Regions from separate parts of the Clostridium sp. CM036 genome, predicted to be linked through region 2. Evidence: a T-box and tRNA genes for the amino acid it is inferred to sense, from the RefSeq annotation. Region 2 holds a T-box; the other regions hold tRNA genes.
What was found. The T-box of region 2 lies ahead of asnS (asparagine--tRNA ligase). A T-box ahead of a tRNA ligase gene usually reads a tRNA of that ligase, here a tRNA-Asn.
Positions count from the first base shown of each region.

Region 1: it has a tRNA-Asn gene. The T-box ahead of asnS (asparagine--tRNA ligase) is inferred to sense a tRNA for this amino acid. The anticodon was not compared.
Region 3: it has a tRNA-Asn gene. The T-box ahead of asnS (asparagine--tRNA ligase) is inferred to sense a tRNA for this amino acid. The anticodon was not compared.

Region 1 covers NZ_CM143652.1:3,006,089-3,012,880, forward strand. Annotated here, with positions in the region: rRNA gene ACWJKE_RS14195 (23S ribosomal RNA) at 1-2,213, shown strand, start outside; rRNA gene rrf (5S ribosomal RNA) at 2,303-2,419, shown strand; tRNA gene ACWJKE_RS14205 (tRNA-Asn) at 2,425-2,499, shown strand; gene fusA (elongation factor G) at 2,776-4,854, shown strand; gene ACWJKE_RS14215 (hypothetical protein) at 5,135-5,371, shown strand; gene ACWJKE_RS14220 (ATP-dependent Clp protease ATP-binding subunit) at 5,671-6,792, shown strand, end outside.
Region 2 covers NZ_CM143652.1:2,039,751-2,046,542, reverse strand. Annotated here, with positions in the region: gene ACWJKE_RS09575 (MBL fold metallo-hydrolase) at 54-803, shown strand; gene ACWJKE_RS09570 (YitT family protein) at 1,044-1,907, shown strand; gene ACWJKE_RS09565 (hypothetical protein) at 1,992-2,225, shown strand; T-box leader at 2,414-2,689, shown strand; gene asnS (asparagine--tRNA ligase) at 2,756-4,147, shown strand; gene ACWJKE_RS09555 (DUF362 domain-containing protein) at 4,496-4,666, opposite strand; gene tkt (transketolase) at 5,082-6,792, opposite strand, start outside.
Region 3 covers NZ_CM143652.1:2,988,961-2,995,752, forward strand. Annotated here, with positions in the region: gene dusB (tRNA dihydrouridine synthase DusB) at 1-935, shown strand, start outside; gene ACWJKE_RS14115 (Rossmann-fold NAD(P)-binding domain-containing protein) at 1,013-1,831, shown strand; gene greA (transcription elongation factor GreA) at 2,106-2,588, shown strand; gene lysS (lysine--tRNA ligase) at 2,742-4,271, shown strand; tRNA gene ACWJKE_RS14130 (tRNA-Asn) at 4,430-4,504, shown strand; T-box leader at 4,555-4,720, shown strand; gene ACWJKE_RS14135 (glycine--tRNA ligase) at 4,908-6,299, shown strand; gene murD (UDP-N-acetylmuramoyl-L-alanine--D-glutamate ligase) at 6,485-6,792, shown strand, end outside.

The sequences.
Region 1 (6,792 bases), 970 kb from region 2:
AACCGGGTGACCTATCCATGGCCAGGATGAAGCGGAAGTAAAATTCCGTGGAGGTCCGAACCACGTTGGTGTTGAAAAACCATGGGATGAGCTGTGGATAGCGGAGAAATTCCAATCGAACTCGGAGATAGCTGGTTCTCCTCGAAATAGCTTTAGGGCTAGCGTCGATTAATTGAGTAATGGAGGTAGAGCACTGAATGGGCTAGGGGCTGACAACAGTTACTGAACCCTATCAAACTCCGAATGCCATATACTTTTATTTCGGCAGTCAGACTGCGAATGATAAGATCCGTAGTCAAAAGGGAAACAGCCCAGACCATCAGCTAAGGTCCCAAAGTGTAAGTTAAGTGGAAAAGGATGTGGGATTTCTAAGACAACTAGGATGTTGGCTCAGAAGCAGCCACTCATTTAAAGAGTGCGTAATAGCTCACTAGTCAAGAGATCCTGCGCCGAAGATGTCCGGGGCTAAAACTTACCACCGAAGCTATGGGTGTACACAATTGTGTACGCGGTAGAGGAGCTTTCTGTACTGGCTGAAGTCATACCGTAAGGAGTGGTGGACGGTACAGAAGTGAGAATGTTGGCATGAGTAGCGAGAGTTAAGTGAGAATCTTAACGGTCGAAAACCTAAGGTTTCCTGAGGAAGGCTCGTCCTCTCAGGGTTAGTCGGGACCTAAGCCGAGGCCGAAAGGCGTAGGTGATGGACAATCGGTTGATATTCCGATACCACCAATGGACGTTATTAGAAATGGGATGACGCAGGAGGATAAGATGTGCACACTATTGGATGTGTGTCTAAGCATTTAGGCGGAGCAAGCAGGCAAATCCGTTTGCTCTTAACGCTGAGATGTGATGGGGAAGGGAATTTATTCCCGAAGTATCTGATTCCACGCTGCCAAGAAAAGTCTCTATCGAGGATATTGGTGCCCGTACCGCAAACCGACACAGGTAGGTGAGGAGAGAATCCTAAGACCATCGGAAGAATTGTTGTTAAGGAACTCGGCAAATTGACCCCGTAACTTCGGGAGAAGGGGTGCCTACGTAAGTAGGTCGCAGAGAATAGGCCCAAGCAACTGTTTAGCAAAAACACAGGTCTCTGCTAAAGCGAAAGCTGATGTATAGGGGCTGACGCCTGCCCGGTGCTGGAAGGTTAAGGGGATTACTTAGCGCAAGCGAAGGTATGAACTTAAGCCCCAGTAAACGGCGGCCGTAACTATAACGGTCCTAAGGTAGCGAAATTCCTTGTCGGGTAAGTTCCGACCCGCACGAATGGCGTAATGATTTGGGCACTGTCTCAACAACACATCCGGCGAAATTGTAGTGCAAGTGAAGATGCTTGCTACCCGCGATTGGACGGAAAGACCCCGTAGAGCTTTACTGTAGCTTAGCATTGAATTTCGGTATTGTCTGTACAGGATAGGTGGGAGACTGAGAAACATGGGCGTCAGCCTGTGTGGAGTCATCCTTGGGATACCACCCTGACAGTACTGAGGTTCTAACTGGAGGCCATGAATCTGGTCACAGGACATTGTTAGGTGGGCAGTTTGACTGGGGCGGTCGCCTCCAAAAAAGTAACGGAGGCGCCCAAAGGTTCCCTCAGCGCGGTTGGAAATCGCGCGAAGAGTGCAAAGGCAGAAGGGAGCCTGACTGCGACACTTACAAGTGGAGCAGGGACGAAAGTCGGGCTTAGTGATCCGGTGGTACCTCGTGGGAGGGCCATCGCTCAACGGATAAAAGCTACCTCGGGGATAACAGGCTGATCTCCCCCAAGAGTCCACATCGACGGGGAGGTTTGGCACCTCGATGTCGGCTCGTCGCATCCTGGGGCTGAAGTAGGTCCCAAGGGTTGGGCTGTTCGCCCATTAAAGCGGCACGCGAGCTGGGTTCAGAACGTCGTGAGACAGTTCGGTCCCTATCCGTCGCGGGCGTAGGAAATTTGAAGGGAGCTGTCCTTAGTACGAGAGGACCGGGATGGACAAACCTCTGGTGCACCAGTTGTCACGCCAGTGGCATCGCTGGGTAGCTATGTTTGGAAGGGATAAACGCTGAAAGCATCTAAGCGTGAAGCCCACCCTGAGATGAGATTTCCCATAACTCGCACGTAAGTGCGGTGTTAGTAAGACTCCTGGAAGACCACCAGGTTGATAGGTTAGAGGTGTAAGCATGGTAACATGTTCAGCTGACTAATACTAATAAGTCGAGGGCTTGACCTAAATATATAATTAGAAATAAAGCGATACTTCAAGCGTAAGCGAGAAGACTAGTTCACTGTGCAATTTTGAGAGAATATTTATTTTCTCAATCTAGTGATTATGGCATGAAGGTAACACCCGTTCCCATACCGAACACGAAGGTTAAGCTTCAATGCGCCGATGGTACTGCAGGGGTGACCTTGTGGAAGAGTAGGTTGTCGCTAGGTAATGTTCCGCGATAGCTCAACGGTGGAGCACTCGGCTGTTAACCGATAGGTTGAAGGTTCAAATCCTTTTCGCGGAGCCATTTTTATTTAAAGTATACAAAGCTAATTATTAGCTTTTTTTTATTTTTTGAAAAATTATAATAAATAATATACAAATTTTAAAAAATAGATATGAGCTTTAGTAATAACTTATATTTAGTTTAAATATATAATTAAGTATCAATAAATTTATTTTATTGATACTTTTATCTTTTTTAGAAAGTAATAATTATAAAATTCAGCTATATACAAAGGCTTTTTATTTAAAGGTAGAATATATGAATATATATCTAACGAAAAGCTAGGAGGTATCGTATATGAAAGAATATATAAGCAAAAATCTAAGAAATATAGGAATTGTTGGACATAGTGGTTCAGGAAAAACCACATTAATGGAATCAATATTATATTACACTAAAGCTATAGATAGATTCGGAAAAGTTAATGATGGTACTACAATTAGTGATTACGATATTGAAGAAAAGAAAAGAAAAACGTCTATTTCTACATCAGTGGCTTTAAGTGAATGGGGAAATATAAAATTAAATTTAGTAGATATGCCTGGATATTTTGATTATGAAGGAGAAATGATTGAGGGGCTAAGAGCTGTAGATATGGCAATGATAACTGTTTGTGGGGTATCAGGTGTAGAAGTTGGAACTGAGAAGGCTTGGGAATATATCAATGATCATAAGCTACCTAGAGCATTTTTTATTAATAAGCTAGATAGGGAAAATAGTAATTTTCAAGTTGCTTTGCAACAGATAAAAGAAACATTTGGAATATCCGCAGTACCAATTCAATATCCTATAGGTAGTGAAGAAAATTTTAGCGGCGTAATAAATGTCATATCTAGAAAGGCTCAAATATTTAATCCTAAAACACATGGGATGGAAGATAGTGATATTCCAGAAGAATTAATAGATAAAGTGGATGAGTGTAAACAGATGGTTATGGAAGCAGTTGCTGAAACAGATGAAGTTCTATTAGAAAAATATTTCAATGAGGGTTCTATAAGTGAAAAAGAAATATATCAAGGTCTTATAAAAGGAGCTTCTATGGGAGAAATTACACCTATAATGTGTGGATCTGCTTTACTTGGTATAGGAATGAATACGTTGCTAGAAGATATGGTTGAATGCTTCCCTTCTCCAATTGAAACAACTATGTACATTGCAAAAGGTATGAAAAACAATAAATATACGCAAGTCAAAATTGATGATATGGGTCCATTCTCAGCATTAGTATTTAAAACTATTGCAGATCCTTTTGTAGGTAAATTATCTATGTTCCGTGTTATTACTGGAAAAGCTAAAAGTGACACAATAGTATATAATACTAATAAAAATAAAGAAGAAAAAATAGGTGCTATGTATTTTTTAAAAGGAAAACAACAATTTCAAACTCGAGAAATTGCGGCAGGGGATATAGGTGCAGTTGCAAAACTTCAATGCACGACTACTGGAGATACTCTCTGTGATAGAGCGAAACTAATAATGTTTGATACTATGGAGTTCCCACAACCAGTTTTTTCAAGAGCTATTGTAACTAAAGCTAAAGGTGATGAAGATAAAATATCTAATGGATTAACAAAATTGTTAGAAGAAGATCCTACATTCTCAATATCTAGGAGCGCAGAAAATGCACAAACTATAATCTCAGGATTAGGATCTACCCACTTGCAGGTTATAGTTAGTAAATTGAAAAATAAATTTGGAGTTGAAGTATCATTAGAAATTCCAAAGATTGCTTATAGAGAAACAATTAAAAGAACTTCTGATGTCCAAGGAAAACATAAAAAGCAATCCGGAGGACATGGCCAGTATGGTGATGTAAAGATTAAATTTGAGCCTAGAATAGACGGTGCAGATGATTTAGAATTTATTGATGCGGTGGTTGGTGGAACAGTTCCAAGGCAGTATATACCTGCTGTTGAAAAAGGGTTAAGGGAATGCATTAGGCATGGTGTACTTGGAGGATTCCCAGTTATAAGACTTAAAACAACGTTACATGATGGTTCGTATCATGCTGTAGATTCTTCTGAAATGGCATTTAAAATGGCAGCGTCGTTAGCTTACAAGAAGGGCCTTAAGGAATCAGATCCTGTTTTATTAGAACCAATTATGCATGTGGAGGTCACATGTCCAGAGGACTATATGGGCGATATTATTACGGATATAAGCAAGAAAAGAGGTAGAATTTTGGGGATGGAGTCTGTTGAAAGAGGTCAGAAAGTCATAGGAGAAGTACCTCAATCAGAATTATTTGATTATGCAACAGATTTACGCTCAATGACTGGTGCTAGGGCAAATTTTAGAGTCAAGTTTGAAAGATATGAAGAAGTGCCTCAGGATGGAATTGATAAAATAATTGAAGCTAGCAAGAACCTGGAATAGAAATAAAATAAAGAAATAAAACCATAGGTAGCTACGGTTTTATTTCTTTGTTTTAACGACATTTCAGAAGGAAAGTCTCCCAACTCATATAAGTGAGGGTATAAATCTCCTTCTGAAGTCGTCAATTCATCTTCTTCGAAGCTGTGCAGCTCCGCAGGAGATGATTTAATTATGAATTTTTAGGTATAGAAAAAGAATAAAAGTAAATTATAATAAATGCGCATATTTTGCTCAAAATTACAAAACCTAATGTGAAATATAGTAAAGAGGGGAGAATTAAATGTCTGAATATAAATTAGACATTCCTGGAGAAATTAACTTAAGTGATTACAGCAGCATTCATGATTATATGGGCATAATAGAGCGAAATGATAAGTTCACAATTATTTCAAAAATGAAAAATGCTGATGAAATGAAAATATTATGTGAAATGTTGGAAAATAATTCTTTTACCGTTGTAACACAAGGAGATAAAGAAAATGGCAAATATTACATCACATCACAAAAGGGAAGGTAAAGAGGAAATTAAGAGCAATTATGTAAGTGAGCTATTTGCATAATATATTTAAGAAGGCCATCACTATTAATGTTTGAATATTTTAAAAAAACAAATTAGGAAATAAAACTTTCCGAAATTTGTTTTTGATTTTATAGGAGTTATTAAATAGAGTACTGTGTTATTTATGCTTATTTTTTATTCTTATAGATAGTAAAGTATGAAACTCACTTCGATATTGGTATTTTTAGGATAAAACTGGGTGCAATTGGTCATAATTAAAGGAAGAAGTAAATCCATTGCAAGTGAGGTGTTTTAACATGATGTTTAATAAATTTACAGAAAGATCACAAAAGATTTTAGTATATGCTCAAGAGGAGGCAAAGCAATTAAAGCATGGTTATGTAGGGACAGAGCATATATTGCTAGGAATTCTAAAGGATGAAGACGGAGTATGTAAAAAATCATTGGATGATATGAAAATTTCGTCTGAGGGAGTAAAGAAATTAGTAATGGAGTATGAGGGAGAAGGAGACATAGAAATGCGAAGTAGCGAGATACCTCTAACTCCAAGAACAAAAAGGCTACTAGAACTAAGTCTTCTGGAAGCTAGAAATTTGAATCATAATTATATTAGTCCAGAGCATATTTTGTTAGCCTTGATTAGAGAAGAAGAAGGTGTTGCATATACAATTTTGGCTAATTTAGGAGCGGACTTTAATAAACTTAGAAATGGTATACTAAATAATTGGTGTTCTGAAGATACTCCAAAAGGTAGTTTATCAAAAGAAAAGCAAAAACAGGGTACTCCAAACTTAGAACGTTTTGGTAAAGACTTAACTGAGATGGCAAGACAAGGTAAACTTGATCCTGTTATAGGTAGAGGTAATGAAACTCAAAGACTTTTAGAAATTTTATGCAGAAGAATGAAGAATAATCCATGCCTTATAGGAGAACCAGGCGTAGGGAAAACAGCTATAGCAGAGGGACTAGCACAAAGAATAGCTTCCGGTAGCATTCCTGAAATTTTAAAAGACAAAAGGGTTATAACTTTGGATATATCCTCAATGGTGGCAGGTTCTAAATACAGGGGAGAGTTTGAGGAAAGGCTTAAAAAGGTTATGCAAGAGATAGTCGTCGCAGGAAATGTTATTATATTTATAGATGAAATTCATACTATCATTGGGGCAGGAGGAGCTGAAGGAGCTATTGATGCATCTAATATATTAAAACCGGCCCTCGCTCGAGGAGAACTTCAATGCATAGGGGCAACAACTATAGATGAATACAAAAGGCATTTTGAAAAAGATGCAGCACTCGAGAGGAGATTTCAACCTATAATTGTAGGAGAACCAAGCAAAAATGAAGCTGTTGAAATATTAAAAGGATTAAGAGATAAGTATGAAGCACATCATAGAGTAAAGATTACGGATAGTGCAATA
Region 2 (6,792 bases):
TAGAATGTATGATATGAGTTTACTATCACAAAATTATGAAGGAGTGAAAATATATGAGAGAAATAGAAACAAAAATATACTATATATACCATAGTGGGTTTGCCATTAAAACTAAAAATCATTTTTTAATATTTGATTACTATAAAGAACCTGTAATAAATGATAAAGCCCATAAGCAGACAGCATTGTTATCATCTGAAAATATTAAAGACATGAAAAATGTTTATGTGTTTTCATCACATAGTCACGAGGATCATTTTAATTCTTGTATTTTGGATTGGGAAAATTATAATAGTGATATACAATACATACTTAGTAATGATATAAAAATAGATAAAAATAAATCGAATTATAGATTTATAAAGGAAGGTGAAGAAAAATTATTTAAAGACGTTTATGTAAAAGCTTATGGTTCAACTGATATTGGAATATCTTTTTTAGTAAAAGTTGATGGGGTAACTATTTTTCATGCTGGAGATCTTAATTGGTGGCACTGGAAAGAGGACAGTTCAGAGGAGCGATCTGAAGCAGAGGCTTCATTTAAAACTCACATAGAGAAATTAAAAGAAGAAAAATCTATCGACATAGCTTTTTTTCCTGTAGATCCAAGACTTCAAGAGTTTTATTATATAGGCGGAGAATATTTTGCAAAAGAAATTAGGCCTAAACTACTTATACCTATGCATTTCGGAGATGAAGTAGCTATTACTAAAGAATTTGCTAGTATAATGAGAAAAATTAACATAAAAGCAGTTGAAATAAATCATCCTAGGCAAGAGATAATATACAAAAAATATTTTTAATATATATGGATAGAAATAGTCATTTATGTCTATAATTTAAATAACCAAATAAAAAAGCATCACATGCAGTATTTTTTAGTCCCCCTAAATTAATATTACATGTGATGCTTTTTATATTTAGGTGGATTTATGATGCAAAACTTATAAAATAATTAAAAACTATAATTTCTATTTACATAATTTTATAATTGTGATAACTTTATTATTATAGAGCAGTAAGTAGAAAGTAGGATAGATTAAATGAGAACAGAAACTAAAAATGAGAACGTTTTAAATTATATTTACATTATTATCGGGACTACAATACTCGCAGCAGGCATAAATATGTTTTTGGCAAAATTTAAATTAGTAACAGGTGGAGTAGCAGGTATTGCCATTGTTATTCAATATATTGCAGAAAAGCATTACGGAATAGGAGTGCCTCTATGGTTTACTAATATTGTGATAAATATACCATTGCTTATCATTGCTAGAAAACTTAAGGGGAAAAAATTTGTGGGTAAATCCATGTTTGCTGCGGCATATCTATCTTTCGCGTTGTTTTATACAAGCTTTATACCGATGCCACAGGTCGATATTTTGTTGGTTAGTATATTTGGTGGAGTATTTGTTGGTATAGGCTTAGGGTTTGTATTAAGAGCATCCGCTAGTACTGGAGGAACCGATTTAGCTGCAAACATCATAAAGGTTTATTTAAAAAATATGCCAATAGCTAAAATTATATTAGCTATTGATTCGATTATAATACTAACAGGTGCTTTTGTATTTGGTGTTCAAAAAGCTATGTATGCACTAATATCTACTTATATAGTTAGTAAGGTTATAGATGGTATACTTGAAGGAATAAATTATTCTAAAGCGGTATTTATTATTTCAAATAGTTCTAAGGAAATAGCGGAAATATTAATGAAGGATTTAAAGAGAGGTGTAACAGGAATAAATGCTACTGGAATGTATACAAATGGACCCAAACAGGTGCTATATATAGTAGTTGGTAAAAATGAAATAGTACCTCTTCAAAAAATGGTTAAATTAATTGATGCCAACGCATTTATTACTGTTGCAGATGTAAGAGAAGTATCGGGAGAAGGATTTACAAAATAAAATACAAGTATAATAGGCAACATTTTCAAAGTATATTTTGAAGTCTTCATGTAAAGACTAAATTTAGAAAGGAAGTGATTATACATGGATGATAGATTAAATAGTAAACCTATTATATTTGACCACCCAGAGAAACTTACGCAGGGTGTATCTTTAGAAAAAGATGATGTTGTAGCAAAAACTTTCATTAATGAAGAAGATGGATGTGTGAAATGTAACATTGTTCTTGAAAATAAGGTTACTGGAGAAACGGCAAAGAGAGATGAAGTTATTGGTGAGATAGTTGAAGATGAAAATGAAGATGAAGAATTTGATTAAATAGATATGCTTGTTTAAAAGAATTATAATATATATAATTAAGAGAAAAACTTAAGGGATGCCTAAAATGATTGAAAAATCATTTTAGGCATCTATTTTTATTATAAAAATATTTGACATTTATTATTAAAAATATTATAATTTTAATTGAATATAAAAATAATTGATACATATACTAATATTTAAATATAAAGACTGTGAAGAGAAGAGTAGATATAAAAGGGTAGTAATAGCGAGTTGGTGATGGTGAAAGACCAATACGAAGTTTATATCGAAGAACATCTCAGAGTTTCTAACCGAAATCTTTAAGGTAGTAGGCTTAGACGGCTCCAATCCGTTAACTGTTGGGCAGTATCAATTGTATAACTCGTATCAACGAATATATAATTCTGTACTGATTAGATTGGTCATATTATATGACAAAACTGGGTGGCATAGCGAAATTATAGCCTTTCGTCCCTTTATTATTAAGGGATGGAAGGCTTTTTTTATTATTAAGGTAAATATAAAATTATAAGGAGGGCAATTTTATGGAAAAATTGTTAGTAAAACAAATTTATAGAGAAAAAGAAAAATATGAAGATCAAGTAGTATCTATCTCTGGATGGATAAGAACTTTAAGATCTTCTAAAGCGTTCGGGTTTATAGAAGTTAATGATGGAAGCTTCTTCAAAAATATTCAGGTAGTTTTTGAGGAAGGCTTAGAAAATTTTGCTGAAATAGCTAAATTACCTATAAGTTCATCTTTGACTATAGAAGGGAAACTTGTTGTAACGCCAGAAGCTAAGCAACCATTTGAGATTAAAGCTACTAAAATAGTTTTAGAAGGGATGTCAAATACCGATTATCCATTGCAAAAGAAAAGACATTCTTTTGAGTATTTAAGAACTATTGCACACTTAAGGCCAAGAAGTAATGCTTTCTCAGCAGTGTTCAGGGTGCGTTCATTAACTGCTTTTGCTATACATGAGTTTTTTCAAAAGAGAGGATTTGTATATACCCATACACCAATAATAACTGGTAGTGATTGCGAAGGTGCGGGTGAAATGTTTAGAATATCTACCCTTGATTTTAGCAATATTCCGCTAGGCGAAGATAAAAAAGTTGATTACGCGCAAGACTTTTTTGGTAAAGAAACTAGCTTAACTGTAAGTGGACAGTTAGCAGCAGAGGCTTTTGCTTTAGCGTTTAGAAATGTTTATACTTTTGGGCCAACATTTAGAGCAGAAAATTCTAATACAGGAAGACATGCAGCTGAGTTCTGGATGATAGAGCCTGAAATAGCATTTGCGGATTTAAAAGATGATATGAAACTCGCAGAAGACATGATGAAATATATAATAAAATATGTTATGGAAAACGCTCCAGAAGAGATGGAGTTTTTCAATAGTTTTGTAGATAAAGGTTTAATTGAAAGATTAAATGGTGTTGTAAACGCAGAGTTTGGACAGATAACATATACTGAGGCTGTGGATATTCTACAAAAATCAGGAAATGAATTCCAGTACCCGGTAACTTGGGGCTGTGATCTTCAAACTGAGCATGAAAGATATTTAACAGAAGAAGTGTTTAAAAAACCATTATTTGTAACGGATTATCCAAAGGAAATAAAATCTTTTTATATGAGAATAAATGACGATAATAAGACAGTTGCAGCAATGGACTTACTTGTACCGGGAATAGGAGAAATTATCGGTGGAAGCCAAAGAGAAGAAAGACAAGATATTTTAGAAGCTAGAATGGAAGAATGTGGTCTTAATAAAGAAGATTACTGGTGGTATTTAGAGTTAAGGAAATACGGCGGAACTAAGCATGCTGGATTTGGACTAGGATTTGAAAGAGCTATTATGTATATTACAGGTATGAGCAACATCAGAGACGTTATTCCATTCCCAAGAACAACTGGGTCTGCTGAATTTTAACGACATTTCAGAAGGAAAGTCTCCCATTTGTATAAGTGGGAGTACCTACTATAAGTAGGCGTTATTTGCCCTAGCAAATAGAAAACTTTAGTGGGAGTATAAATCTCCTTCTGAAGTCATCAATGCATCTTCTGCGAAGCTGTCGCGGCTCCGCAGGAGATGATTTAATAGTAAATTACAATATTAAAAGCAGCTCCCTATGTGTAGAATAGGAGCTGCTTTTAATTTAGAAATCTGATAGCACATGCTAACCCTGGGGAAGGGTTTCATAATATAACAGAATAAAAAGATACAAGCTACTGACAAAAGTCAGTAGCTTGTATCTTAATCATAAGATCTATGTTCTAATTAAGCCTCAACTGGAGCGCCTGTAGGACAAACACCTGCACAAGCTCCACAATCGATACAAGTATCAGCATCGATAACAAATAGTGAATCTCCTTGGCTTATAGCGTTAACTGGGCATTCAGGTTCGCAAGCTCCACAGCTTACACATGCATCAGTAATTTTATATGACATAATAATCAACCTCCTTTTTAACTAATTTACTACATAATATCATAATTGGGCTAATAAATAAAGAGTTTTTTAGAAATAGAAGATGGTGGAACATATGTAATAATTAATGGGGGTATTAGTAATTCTATATGGCATAATTATTTTGCTTATTTTTATATGTTAAATTAAATAAATATTTATATTAATAATTTATAAATGCTTTTAAAATACAATATTAAATAAACTGCATTAAATAATAGTTACAGCTAAAAACTAAATTTAAAACAGTTTATTTAATACATATGGTAGTTAGTAACTTTTAGCTGTATCTATATTAATGATGAGCTCATCTATCTAGCTGTGAGTTAATAACTATTAATAATATTATGTGTAAGATTTAAAAAATTATTCAGAATAAAATTATAACTTAATTAAATTACTTACGGAGCAATTTAATTGCTCTATTAACAACATTTTCTGTTGTAAAGCCGAATATTTTGAATAAATCGTCGGCTTTACCTGAAGCTCCAAATCTATCAATAGAGATTACATCTCCGTCTATTCCAACATATTTATGCCAACCAAAGGAAGAAGCGGCTTCAACTGCCAAGCGGGATCTTAGGTCTGATGGTAATATAGATTCCCTGTACTCTTTTGATTGGGCATCAAACAAATCTAAGGATGGCATACTTACTACTCTAGCTTTGATACCACGGTCATTTAATATCTTAGCTCCTTCATAAATAAATTCTACTTCAGAACCAGAAGCCATTAAAATTATATCAGGGTTTCTACCTTTTTCTTCATAGGTTTTTAAGACATAGGCACCCTTTAAAGCTTCAATTGAGGTTTCTTCATACAAAGGTAGATTCTGCCTTGTTAGTATTAATGCAGTAGGAGTTGTTTTTGAAGTCATTGCAGCATAAAAGCCAACAGCTGTTTCTCTTGAATCAGCTGGTCTAAAGACATTGAAGTTTGGTAGAGATCGCAAAGCTGCAAGCTGTTCAATTGGTTCATGAGTTGGACCATCTTCACCAACTGCTATACTATCATGAGTTAAAACATAAATTACTGGAAGACTCATAAGGGAAGATAATCTCATTGCACCCTTCATATAATCACTAAATACAAAGAAAGTTGAAACAAAGGGTTTAAGACCTCCATGAACATATATTCCATTTGCAATAGCAGCCATTGCATGCTCTCTTACTCCAAAATGAAGGTTAGTGCCAGTTCTATCTTCCATAGAAAAATCACCTTTGCCCTCCATATAGGTTTTATTAGAAGGAGCAAGATCTGCTGAACCACCTATAAGGTTTGGTACATGTTTTGCTAATATATTTATTATTGCGCCAGAAGAGTTTCTTGTTGCTGCTGTGCCTTCAAACTTCCACATATCTTGGATCTTAAGTAAATCAACAGAAAGTTCTCCGCTTTGCCATGCTTCATATTCCTTAGCAAGTTCAGGATTTTTTTCACTATACTGCGCATAAAGTGTGTTCCAAGTTTCTTCTTTTTCCCTAAGATCTGACTTTACATTTTCCATATGATTAGTTACTTCATCGGGAACTGTAAATGGATCGAGGTTCCAGCCTAGGCATTTTTTCATTTCAGTTATATTAGATTCTCCTAGTGGTTCCCCATGTGCTGAGGCAGTACCTTGTTTTTTAGCACAACCGAATCCAATAATAGTTTTAATTTTAATAAATGTAGGTTTATTTAACTCAAGTTTTGCAGTTTCAATGGCACTACTTATTGCGTCCATATCATTGCCATCTTCTACATATAAAACCTGCCATCCATAGGCATCAAATCGTTTACTTACGTCTTCTCTAAAAGCGATATCTGTATTTCCTTCTATAGTTATACTATTTGAGTCATACATTAAAATAAGTTTTCCAAGTCCTAAGGTACCTGCCAGGGATGCTGCTTCTCCAGAGATTCCTTCCATATTACATCCGTCACCACATATAGCATAGGTATAATGATCCACAATAGTATATTCTTTAGTATTAAATTTTGCTGCAAGATGGCTTTCGGCTATTGCCATACCTACCGCATTAGCAATACCTTGTCCGAGTGGTCCTGTGGTAACTTCAACACCATTTGTATGACCATACTCAGGATGACCGGGTGTTAAACTTCCC
Region 3 (6,792 bases), 950 kb from region 2:
CCCCTATGGCAGGAATTACAGATATTGCTTTTAGAGGGTTGTGCAAAGAATTAGGGTGTGGTCTACTATATACTGAAATGGTAAGTGCTAAAGGGTTATATTATGGAAGTGACAATACAGAATCTCTTATGCGAATTTCGGGTCAAGAGAAACCTGTAGCCGTTCAGATATTTGGTAATGATCCTAAGATTATGGCTAGTTCCTGTGAAATTTTCAATGCAAGAAGCGATATATGTATGGTTGATGTAAATATGGGGTGCCCTGTTCATAAAATAGTGAAAAATGGAGAGGGATCAGCTTTGATGAAGAATCCTAAACTAGCAGCGCAAATAATAAAAGAAATGAAAAAGGTTTCAACAAAGCCTGTGACAGTGAAGTTTAGAAAGGGATTTGATTCAAATAATGTTAATGCTGTAGAATTTGCTAAATATATGGAGGATGCGGGGATAGATGCTATTGCAGTGCATGGCAGGACTCGCGAACAAATGTATGAAGGCAAGGCTGATTGGGATATTATAAGGGCTGTAAAAGAAAATGTTAAAGTGCCGGTAATAGGTAATGGGGACATATTTTCCGTAGAGGATGCTGTCAAAATAAAGGAAATCACTAATTGTGATGCTATAATGATTGCAAGAGGGTCTAGGGGTAACCCATGGATTTTTAGAGAGATTAAGCAGGCAATAAACGGAGAAAAAGTTATATACCCTACTCCTGAAGAAAAAATAGATATGTGTATAAGGCATTTAAATTTAGCTGTAAAATATTATGAAGAAATTAAGGCTGTTAGAGAAATGAGGAAACATACAGCCTGGTATATCAAAGGGCTTAACAACTGTGCTGAGATTAAGAATGAAATTAATACTAAAAATACTTATGATGAGGTAAAGCAGGTACTTTTGGTTTATAAAAATTATTTGAAGACCATAGAAGCATAATTTAAAAATTAAAACGGGAATTTATATAATTAACACTGAATAAGATAATAGTACATTAATGTATAAGGTGCAGATGTATGAAGCCAATTTTATGTATAACTTCAAATATAGATAATTTATATAATGAATTTGGATTTTTAAGTAAAATTAAAGATAAACTAAAGATGAAAGTAATAAGTAATGAATACATTAAAGAATTAGATATTAAAGTTACGAGTGTAAGGATGCCACCTAATTTTAATAGAAAAGCATATTTAAACAATTTAACTTATGCTAAAAAAATATGTAAATGTAATGAAGTGCAATTATCGCCAAAAACACTGAGGCCTATGGATTATAATTATTTTAATGAATTTCAAAAGCGATTCTTAGCTTTTAGTGTTATAAAAAGTATACAACTTATGATTAGAATGAGAAACAAAAGTTTGAAAAATTGCTGCATTGTTATATATGATGCTGTAGAAATAATAAACTATAATATTATTGTGGAATTAGCAAAGCATTGCAAGTATATTGTATTTTTATCGCCTGATTTGGTAAAAGCTAGAAAGCTTGCAGATTATATTATCGCTAATTTTGGTGTATCTCCTATTGTTACAGATGATGAACTATATGCTGTTAAAATAGCCGATTTTATTGTTTCATCTAAAGACTATGAATTCGGTGATGGGAAATTAGTCTGGTTCTTAGATAATAGTATAAGCACGCCAAAAAATATTATAGCTGTAAATGATGTAAGTTATAATGTGCCTTGGAAAACTTTTAAAGGAGATTTTTCTATCGAACTTTTAGGATCGATATTATGTCAAATGCAAGAAAGTGACATTGAAAAAGCTCTTAAGTATAATGGTATATATCTTAAAAAAATAAAATTCAACAATAATGTAATATATTAGACTATTTTGCTCGTAACATATTGACAATAGTAACGCTCTGATTTATAATGGCTAAATGGTTACATGTATTGTTATTCTAAGAATAAATCTTAGAATCGATAATTTATCAATTTGAACTAATAGTCTTATATTATATAAATTATATGAAATTGCTATATTTCGAGGAAAACAGTATTGTAGTTGGGGTGTAATATGCTAGGGTATTGTTAGTTGATAGTGAATTTTATGGATATTTACTAATTTATTTAATAAAAATTAAAAAGGGGAGAAATAAATGAGCGTACCAAAACAATATGTAATGACCTATGAGGGAATTACGAAATTAGAGGGAGAATTAGAATTTCTTAAGACTGTCAAGAGAAAAGATATTACTGAAAAAATAAAGGTAGCACTTGGGTATGGGGACTTAACCGAAAACTCAGAGTACGATGAAGCTAAAAATGAACAAGCATTTGTTGAAGGTAGAATAATACAATTGGAAAATATGCTTAGAAATGCAAGTGTTATAGATGAAAACGATATTGAAATAGATGTAGTAAGTATAGGATCTATAGTTAAGGTTAAGGATTATGAGTTTGATGAAGAAGTTGAATTTTATATAGTGGGTTCAGCAGAAGCAGATCCAATGATAAATAAAATATCGAATGAATCACCAGTTGGATGTGCACTCGTTGGTAAGAAATCAGGAGCAATTATAGAAGTTGCAGTTCCAGATGGTGTTGGTAGGTATGAAGTATTGGAAGTGCGACGTGGGTAATTGTTTAAAAATTATTTAATTTTTATAGAACATAGGGGTACTTAACAATTTATAATTGGTAGGTGCCCTAAAGAAATATATACATAGAAGAAATATGGCAGAATAAATGATTAGTAATTATTTTCTGACCTGGGAAAAACAGGAGGGATATTAATGTCGAACGAAAAAAACAATGAAGAAAAAAGTGAAGAGAAAAACTTGCATGAACTTGAATCTAAATATAATGAACAGGTAACCATAAGACGACGAAAATTATCTGCTTTAAAAGAAGAAGGCAAAGATCCATTTGATGTGTACAAAGTTGAAAGAACTCATACATCACAAGAAGTTAAAGAAAATTTTGAGAAATTAGAAGGCGCTCAGGTTATTGTAGCAGGTAGACTCATGTCTAAAAGAGTTCATGGTAAGGCAGGTTTTTCTGATATTCATGATAGATATGGTAAAATACAACTATACATAAAAATAGATGATGTAGGCGAAGAAAAATTAAAAGAATATAAAAGTTTTGACATAGGAGATTTTGTAAGCATAACTGGTACACCTTTTGTTACAAAAACTGGTGAGATATCACTACATATAGTAGATTTTCAGCTTGTAGCGAAGGCTCTAAAACCACTTCCAGAAAAATGGCACGGATTAAAAGATCCTGATTTAAGATTTAGACAAAGAGAAGTAGATATAATAATGAACCCACAAGTAAGAGATACGTTTATGAAGAGAATATCAATAATTAAATATATCCGAGAATACTTAGATAACAAAGGATTTTTAGAAGTTGAAACTCCGATTTTATCCACAGTAGCAGGAGGAGCCGCAGCAAGACCATTTAGTACTCATCATAATGCGCTTGATATTGAGATGTATCTTAGAATTGCAACAGAGCTATATTTAAAAAGACTTATTGTTGCTGGTTTTGAAAAGGTATATGACATGGGTAAAAACTTTAGAAACGAAGGAACAGATATAAGACATAATCCAGAGTTTACAATGATAGAATTATATGAAGCTTATGCAGATTATAATGATATGATGGAAATTACGGAAAATATGATAGCTTACGTTTGTGAAAAGGTTCATGGAACTATGAAAGTAAATTATCAAGGAACTGAGATAGATTTTACACCACCATGGAGAAGAATTACTATGGTAGATGCAGTAAGAGAATATTCAGGTGTGGACTTTGATAAAATAGCTACTAATGAAGAAGCTAGGGTTATAGCTAAAGAAAAGCATTTACAATTTAAAAAAGAATTAGAAAATTGCTCAAAAGCAGATATATTAAATGAATTATTTGAAGTATATGTGGAAGAGAAACTAATTCAACCAACATTCTTATGTGATTACCCTGTAGAAATATCACCTCTTACAAAGAAGAAGAGAGGGAATGAAGAGTTTACAGAGAGATTTGAAGGCTTTGTGTTTGGAAGAGAAGTGTGTAATGCATACTCAGAGTTAAATGATCCAGTAGTTCAGAGAGAGAGATTTATGCAACAAGCAAAAGAAAGAGAATTGGGTGATGATGAGGCTTATTTAATAGATGAAGAATTTATGAGCGCATTAGAAACAGGAATGCCACCAACAGGAGGACTGGGTATAGGAATTGATAGAATGGTAATGTTCTTAACGGATTCTTATTCAATAAGAGATGTTATCCTATTCCCTACAATGAAACCAATCCAGTAGTTTAAAAGAATCAAAGGGGTATTTTAGTTAATCTAAAATATCCTTTTTACTTCTTAAGCGTAATCATCAGTGCTTAAAATCATGAAATTTAAATAAAAAAGAAAAAACTATTGAATTTTTAATAGTATATGTTATAATGTTGTTGTAAGCAATAATAATCCGCGATAGCTCAACGGTGGAGCACTCGGCTGTTAACCGATAGGTTGAAGGTTCAAATCCTTTTCGCGGAGCCATTTTTTATTTTTGGAACTCAATATTATAAGAAATCTAATGTATAATAAAATAATTCACTGTGATAAAGAAGAGTAGTAGTAGTACTTCATAAGAGAGGTTGTGGCTGGTGTAAACAATCAAAGTATTATTGTGAAAGGAACTTTTGAGTGTATAGAACTTAAAGTAGGGCATGTGCCAATAAGGGTGGAACCGCGGAAATAATTTTCGTCCCTTGGGGTATAGTCTTTTTTTTGTACGTAAAATAAAAGAGCATGCCTTTATGCGGGTGTGATGGATTGAATTGGTTATATTTAGGCCAAATAGGAAAGGATACAAGATGTAATATTAATATATTTGTAATGACCATTGAGAAGTATATAAAACGAGATATCATTAGATTATAAAAAAATAGGAGGGATTAATATGACATTTGAAAAAAGTATGGATAAAATAGTTGCGTTATGCAAAAACAGAGGGTTCGTATTCCCGGGATCCGATATATATGGAGGGCTCGCTAATTCGTGGGATTATGGTCCTCTGGGAGTTGAATTTAAAAACAATGTTAAAAAAGCTTGGTGGAAAAAATTTGTTCAAGAAAGTCCATATAATGTAGGCGTTGACTGCGCTATACTTATGAACCCAGAAGTATGGGTTGCGACGGGTCACGTTGGAGGATTTTCAGATCCACTAATGGATTGCAAAGATTGCAAAGCTAGATTTAGAGCGGATAAGTTAGTGGAAGACCATATGACGAATCAGGGAGTAGAAGTAGCTAGTGCTGATGGATGGTCAAATGAAGAGTTAAAAGAATATATAGCAAAAAATGAAATAGTATGTCCTAAATGTGGAAAGAAAGACTTTACTGATATTAGAAAATTTAATTTAATGTTTAAGACTTCCCAGGGGATAACAGAAGATGGAAAATCAGAGATATATTTAAGACCAGAAACGGCTCAGGGTATCTTTGTAAACTTTAAAAATGTTCAAAGAGCTTCAAGAAAAAAAGTTCCATTTGGAATAGGCCAAGTAGGAAAGGCTTTCAGAAATGAAATAACACCAGGGAACTTTATTTTTAGAACTAGGGAATTTGAGCAAATGGAATTGGAATTTTTCTGTAAACCAGGTACAGATTTAGAATGGTTTGCATATTGGAAAGAGTATTGTGCTAATTTCTTATATAATTTGGGAATGGAAAAGGAAAATTTAAGATTTAGAGACCATGGAGAAGAGGAATTATCTTTCTATAGTAATGCTACTTGTGACATAGAATTCTTGTTCCCTTTTGGATGGGGAGAATTATGGGGCGTTGCCGATAGAACTGATTATGACTTAAAGAAGCATATGGAACATTCAGGGAATGATTTAAGTTATCTAGATCCTATTACTAATGAAAAATATGTACCATATTGTATAGAACCTTCTCTGGGTGCAGATAGAGTTGTTCTTGCATTCTTAGTTAATGCATATGATGAAGAAGAACTTGAAGGCGGAGACGTAAGAACAGTGCTTCATTTACATCCAGCACTTGCACCATTTAAGGCGGCTATTCTACCTTTAAGTAAAAAATTATCAGAGAAATCGCTCGAAGTTTTTGCTATGCTAGGTAAAAAATTTAACGTAGACTACGATGAAACCGGAAGTATAGGAAAAAGGTATAGAAGAGAAGACGAAATAGGAACTCCATACTGCATAACCGTAGATTTTGATACGTTAGAAGATAATACTGTAACAATTAGAGACAGAGACACAATGGATCAAATAAGGGTAAGTATAGATGATTTAGAAAAGTTTATAGAAGAAAAACTACAATTTTAAATTTTAAATTGGAATAGTTAGTTTGGTTTAGAGAATGGCGTGTAGTATATAATGAGGCTTGAGTAGGCTGTGGTTATACTATGCGTTGTTTTTTTATAGAATAAATCTAAAAAATTATAAAATAAATTTGTAAAATAAATAATATAATATAATATAAAGTATATGGAGATTACATGGAGGGTTATATGAAAAAGGATTTCAATGAATTTAAGGAATTTATAAAAGGAAAAAAAGTTGGAGTTGTAGGTATAGGAGTTAGCAATATTCCTTTAATACATTTTCTAGTGAAGCTTAAGGCAGTTGTTACAGCTTTTGATAAAAAAAATTATAGTTTACTGGGACAGGTAGCAATAGATTTCGAAGAAGAGGGCGTGAAGCTGGTATTAGGGGAAGATTACTTAGATGATCTAACGGGGTTTGATGTTATTTTTAAAACACCATCTATGAGAGTAGATAACCCTGCTCTTTTGAAAGCAAAAAAAGAAGGAACATA